2 linked regions of the Alicycliphilus denitrificans K601 genome follow. The main gene of each other region encodes a partner of the protein of the gene in region 2 in a complex. Links are inferred from orthologs where the notes say so. Each region holds a gene or a part of one and is shown on either strand. Other genes may lie near its edges.

Evidence for each region.
Region 1: the proteins of nusB (region 2) and rpsJ are in contact, whole or in part, in a solved structure (PDB 3D3B), measured with the Escherichia coli proteins. The link is inferred for Alicycliphilus denitrificans K601 from one-to-one orthologs.

The regions. Positions count from the first base shown.
Region 1 is NC_015422.1:381,558-384,604, forward strand. What follows is about bases 222-3,047. They hold rpsJ (30S ribosomal protein S10), read left to right. Parts: upstream 222-1,391; coding sequence 1,392-1,703; downstream 1,704-3,047. Other genes in these bases: tuf (elongation factor Tu), read left to right, coding at 222-1,364; rplC (50S ribosomal protein L3), read left to right, coding at 1,920-2,594; rplD (50S ribosomal protein L4), read left to right, coding at 2,594-3,047. Outside these bases: more of tuf, read left to right, coding at 174-221. UniProt on the Escherichia coli protein: Involved in the binding of tRNA to the ribosomes. Part of the processive rRNA transcription and antitermination complex (rrnTAC). The complex forms an RNA-chaperone ring around the RNA exit tunnel of RNA polymerase (RNAP).
Region 2 is NC_015422.1:2,355,588-2,358,507, forward strand. The notes cover bases 194-2,892. They hold nusB (transcription antitermination factor NusB), read right to left. Parts: upstream 1,952-2,892; coding sequence 1,436-1,951; downstream 194-1,435. Other genes in these bases: ALIDE2_RS11230 (pyridoxal phosphate-dependent aminotransferase), read right to left, coding at 194-1,364; ribH (6,7-dimethyl-8-ribityllumazine synthase), read right to left, coding at 1,978-2,442; ribBA (bifunctional 3,4-dihydroxy-2-butanone-4-phosphate synthase/GTP cyclohydrolase II), read right to left, coding at 2,446-2,892. Also shown: ALIDE2_RS11225 (YbgC/FadM family acyl-CoA thioesterase), read right to left, coding at 1-177; more of ALIDE2_RS11230, read right to left, coding at 180-193; more of ribBA, read right to left, coding at 2,893-2,920. UniProt on the Escherichia coli protein: Part of the processive rRNA transcription and antitermination complex (rrnTAC). The complex forms an RNA-chaperone ring around the RNA exit tunnel of RNA polymerase (RNAP).

The sequences.
Region 1 (3,047 bases), 2.0 Mb from region 2 along the record:
AAGAGAAATTGGCTGCCAACGCTTGATCTTCAAACGCTGACAGCTATTCAATAAATAGCAAGTTTCTTGCAATCTGCGATCCGGTGCCGTCCTGTCGCCCTGTGCGGGACGAGCCAGCAACCGGATGCAGACGTTAAACCGCTACACAGGCATTGCTCTTTGGAGAAATTGAAATGGCAAAAGGTAAATTCGAACGGACCAAGCCCCACGTGAACGTGGGCACGATCGGTCACGTGGACCATGGCAAGACGACGCTGACGGCGGCGATTGCGACGGTGCTGGCCAAGAAGTTCGGCGGCGAAGCCAAGGGCTACGACCAGATCGACAACGCGCCCGAAGAAAAGGCCCGCGGCATCACCATCAACACCTCGCACGTGGAATACGAAACGGCCAACCGCCACTACGCCCACGTGGACTGCCCCGGCCACGCCGACTACGTCAAGAACATGATCACGGGCGCCGCCCAGATGGACGGCGCCATCCTGGTGTGCTCGGCCGCCGACGGCCCGATGCCCCAGACGCGTGAACACATCCTGCTGGCGCGCCAGGTGGGCGTGCCCTACATCATCGTGTTCCTGAACAAGTGCGACATGGTGGACGACGAAGAACTGCTCGAACTCGTCGAAATGGAAGTGCGCGAACTGCTGGACAAATACGAATTCCCCGGCGACGACACCCCCATCATCCGCGGCTCGGCCAAGCTGGCCCTCGAAGGCGACCAATCGGACAAGGGCGAACCCGCCATCCTCAAGCTCGCCGAAGCCCTTGACACCTACATCCCCACGCCCGAGCGCGCGGTGGACGGCACCTTCCTCATGCCCGTGGAAGACGTGTTCTCCATCTCCGGCCGCGGCACCGTGGTGACCGGCCGCGTCGAGCGCGGCATCATCAAGGTCGGCGAAGAAATCGAAATCGTCGGCATCCGCGAAACGCAAAAGACCACCGTCACCGGCGTGGAAATGTTCCGCAAGCTGCTGGACCAGGGCCAGGCTGGCGACAACGTGGGCCTGCTGCTGCGCGGCACCAAGCGCGAAGATGTCGAGCGCGGCCAGGTACTGTGCAAGCCCGGCTCCATCAAGCCGCACACGCACTTCACCGCCGAAGTGTACGTGCTGAGCAAGGACGAAGGCGGCCGCCACACGCCCTTCTTCAACAACTACCGTCCGCAGTTCTACTTCCGCACGACCGACGTGACGGGCTCCATCGAACTGCCGGCCGACAAGGAAATGGTCATGCCCGGCGACAACGTGTCGATCACCGTCAAGCTGATCGCGCCGATCGCCATGGAAGAAGGCCTGCGCTTTGCCATCCGCGAAGGCGGCCGCACCGTGGGCGCGGGCGTTGTGGCAAAGATCATCGAGTAATCGGCGGACAGCCAGTCAAGGAACATCATGTCCAAGCAAAAGATCCGTATCCGCCTCAAGGCGTTTGATTACAAGCTGATCGACCAGTCCGCCGCCGAGATCGTCGACACCGCCAAGCGCACCGGCGCCATCGTCAAGGGCCCCGTGCCCCTGCCTACGCGCATGAAGCGTTTCGACATCCTGCGTTCGCCGCACGTCAACAAGACCAGCCGCGACCAGTTGGAGATCCGTACGCACCAGCGCCTGATGGACATCGTCGATCCCACGGACAAGACGGTGGACGCGCTGATGAAGCTCGACCTGCCGGCCGGCGTGGACGTCGAGATCAAGCTGCAGTAATACCTGCGGCATATGCGGCGCGGCCATGAGGCGGCGCCCGCAATAATGCGGACTTGCTCGGAAGGGCAGTCCGCGTTATACTTTGCGGCTTCGCGTTTTTGCGTCCAGATTGCTGGGTGTGAAGTACGCGGAGTTTTATCAACCTTCTTTCACGCACCTTGGTGCAAACGCCTGGGCCAATTGCAGTCGGGGCGGTGGAAGTTTTGGAGAAAACCAATGAGTCTGAGCAACTCCCTCGGGTTGCTGGGCCGCAAGGTGGGCATGATGCGTCTGTTCACCGATGACGGGGACGCAGTGCCCGTCACGGTGGTGGATGTGTCCAACAACCGCGTGACCCAGGTCAAAACCCAAGAGAACGATGGCTACGTGGCCCTGCAGGTCACGTTCGGTTCGCGTAAGGCATCTCGCGTGACCAAGCCCGAAGCCGGCCACCTCGCCAAGGCGGGTGTCGAAGCCGGTGAAATCATCCGCGAATTCCCCGTGACGGCCGAAGTCGCCGGCAAGTACGCCGCAGGCGCTACCGTGCCGGTGGCCGACGTGTTCGCCGTGGGCCAGAAGGTGGACGTGCAGGGCACCTCCATCGGCAAGGGCTACGCCGGCACCATCAAGCGTCACAACTTCGGTTCGCAGCGCGCCTCGCACGGTAACAGCCGCTCGCACAACGTTCCTGGCTCCATCGGCATGGCGCAGGATCCGGGCCGCATTTTCCCGGGCAAGAAGATGACGGGCCACCTCGGTGACGCCACTGTCACGACGCAAAACCTCGACGTGGTTCGCATCGACGAAGCACGCCAACTGCTCTTGATCAAGGGCGCCGTTCCGGGATCCAAGGGTGGTTTCGTGACGGTGCGTCCGGCAGTCAAGGCCAAAGCTTCCAAAGGAGCGAACTAATGCAGCTCGAACTCCTGAATGAACAAGGCCAGGCCGCGTCCAAGGTGGACGTGCCCGAGACCGTGTTCGACCGCCAGTACAACGAAGACCTGATCCACCAGATCGTCGTTGCCTATCAGGCCAACGCCCGCCAGGGCACGCGCGCCCAGAAGGACCGCGAGCAGGTCAAGCACTCGACCAAGAAGCCCTTCAAGCAGAAGGGCACCGGCAACGCACGTGCCGGTATGACCTCCTCGCCGCTGTGGCGCGGGGGCGGTCGCATCTTCCCGAACCTGCCTGAAGAAAACTTCACGCAGAAGATCAACAAAAAGATGTACCGCGCCGGCATGGCCGCCATCCTGTCGCAGCTGGCCCGCGAAGGCCGCCTGGCCGTGGTGGACTCGCTGAAGCTGGAAAGCCCCAAGACCAAGGTGCTGGCCGACAAGTTCAAGGCCATGAACCTGCAATCGGTGA
Region 2 (2,920 bases):
CGCGTCGGTTACGACAAACATGCCGCCCGTGAGTTCCCGCAGGCGCTGCTGCCCCAGGTCCAGCGAGCGCAGCCACTCGGTGCGCGCGCGCTCGAAGAACTTGAGGTAGTTGGCGTAGAACACGATGCCGCCGGCATCCGTGTCCTCCCAGTAGATGCGCACGGGCCACTCGAACATCGTCAGCCGATCAGGGCCTGCATGCGCGCTACCGCCTCCTGCAGCTGCGCCATGGAGTTGGCCGTGGAGAAGCGCACGAAGCGCGCGGTGTCCGCCGTGCCGAAGTCGCGCCCCGGCGTGATCGCCAGGTGGGCGCGGCGCATGAGCTCGAAGGCGAAGTCCCAGCTGCCCTGCACGCCGAGCCTGCGCGCTGCCTCGCCGCAGTCGGCCCAGGCGTAGAAGGCGCCGTCGGGCGGAACGGGCACGGTCAGCCCGAGCCGGTTCAGCGCCGGGATGAAGAAGTCGCGCCGCGCCTTGAACTCGGCGCGGCGGCGTTCGTACTCGGCGATGCTCTCGGCTTCGAAACAGGCCAGGGCCGCGTGCTGCGAGATGGTGCTGGCGCAGATGAACAGGTTCTGCGCCAGGCGCTCGACCACGCTCACCATGGCTTCGGGCACCACCATCCAGCCCAGGCGCCAGCCCGTCATGTTGAAGTACTTGCTGAAGCTGTTGATGCTGATGACGTCCTCGCCCAGGGCCAGGGCCGTGTGGCCGAAAGCCTCTTCGTAGGACAGGCCCAGGTAGATCTCGTCGATGACCGTGATGCCGCCGCGCGCGCGCACCGCCTCGTGGATGCGGCGCAGCTCGTCCGGCGCGATGGAGGTGCCCGTGGGGTTGGAGGGCGAGGCCAGCAGCACGCCGCGCGTGCGCGCGCCCCAGGCGGCCTCGACCTTGGCGGCGCTCAGCTGGAAGCGCTCCTCTGCCGTGGTCGGGACGAGCACCGCCCGGCCGTCGGCCGCGCTCACGAAGTGGCGGTTGCAGGGGTAGCTCGGGTCGGGCATCAGGATCTCGTCGCCCGCGTCGATGAGCGCCAGGCACGCGAGCTGCAGCGCGGCCGAGGCGCCCGCCGTGACCACGATGCGCCGCGCCGGCACATTCACGCCGAAGCGCGCCGCATACCAGCCGCTGATGCGCTCGCGCAGCTCGTCCAGGCCCAGGGCGTTGGTGTATTGCGTGAGGCCGTCCCGCACGGCGCGGTCGGCGGCCTGCCGTACCAGCGGCGGCGCGGTGAAGTCGGGCTCGCCGATGTTCAGGAAGATCATGGGCTCGCGCGTGCCGGCCACCTCGCGCGCCAGGCCTTGCGCGGCCTTGGCCACTTCCATCACGTAAAAGGGTTCTATGCGCTCGGCGCGGGTGGAGAATTTCATGGCGAAGCAGCCTGCCCGCGGCCGGCGGCGCGCGGGCGTAAGATCGTAAACACGCTCTAAGAAACGAAGGGTCAGCCGGCCTTGCCCGCGGCCTTGTCGGCGGCGACCTCGGCGGCGCGCAGCTGCGGCGCCAGGCCGTTGAGGATGCCGTTGACGTACTTGTGGCCGTCGGTGCCGCCGAACTCCTTGGCCAGCTCGATGCACTCGTTGATGACCACGCGCCAGGGCACGTCGGGGCAGTGCTGGAACTCGTACACGCCGATCCACATCACCGCATGCTCGATGGGCGAGATCTCGGCCATCTTGCGGTCGAGCAGCGGCGCGATCAGCGCGTCCATGTGCTGGGCCGTCTCGATGCAGCCGTGCAGGAGCGCGTCGTAGTGCGCGGCGTCGGCCTTGTGAAAGCCCGACAGGTCGCGCGTGAACAGGTCGATGGCGGTGGCGTCGTTGCCGCCCACCAGGTGCTGGTAGAGCGCCTGCAGCGCGAATTCGCGCGCGCGCGAGCGCCCCGACTTGGAGCCCGCCTTGCGTGCGCCGGTGGCGGTCAGGCCGGTGCGCGGCTGGCGCGGCGGGCGCTTCGATGGCATCGGTTGCCCGGGCGTGGAGGCCTCGCTCACGACAGCTCCTCCTGCAGGTTGGCCATCTCCACGGCCACGCGGGCGGCGTCCACGCCCTTCTCGCTCTGGCGGGCGATGGCCTGCTCCAGGTTCTCGGTGGTCAGGATGGCGTTGGCGATCGGGATCTGGTAGTCGAGGCCGATGCGCGTGACGCCGGCGCCCGATTCGTTGGCCACCAGCTCGAAGTGGTAGGTCTCGCCGCGGATGATGCAGCCCAGCGCGATGAGCGCGTCGTAGCCGCCGCGCTCGGCCATGGCCTGCAGCGCCAGCGGCACCTCCAGCGCGCCGGGCACGAGCACGTGGCGGATGTGCTGCTCCTGCACGCCGAGCCTGAGCAGCTCGGCGCGGCAGGCGGCCGCCAGGGCGTTGGTGATGTTCTCGTTGAAGCGGGCCTGCACGATGCCGATGTGCAGCTTCCGGCCATCCAGCCGGTCCGCCGTTCCTTTGTCTGCGCCAAACATGATTTATTCCTTGGGGATGTAGCCGGTGATTTCCAGGCCGTAGCCGGCCATGCTGGGCATGCGCCGCGGCTGGCCCATGAGCTGCATGCGTGCCACGCCCACTTCACGCAGGATCTGCGCGCCCACGCCGTAGGTGCGCAGGTCCATGCGGCCGCGCTCGGGCGCCTGGGCGGCGCGGGCGCGGCCTTCGAACTGCGCGAGCAGCTGTTCGCCCGTCTCGCCGCAGTTGAGCAGCACGGCCACGCCCCGGCCCTGGGCGGCGATGTAGCGCAGGCTCGCGTCCAGGCTCCAGGAGTGCATGGCGCGGCTCGACTCCAGCGTGTCGAGCACCGACAGCGGCTCGTGCACGCGCACGGGCACGCTCTCCTGCGCGTCCCACTGGCCCTTGACCAGCGCCAGGTGCACGCCCTGGCTGGGCTCGTCGCGGAAGGCATGGGCGGTGAACTCGCCGAACGCGGTCTGCATGGGGCGCGAGCCA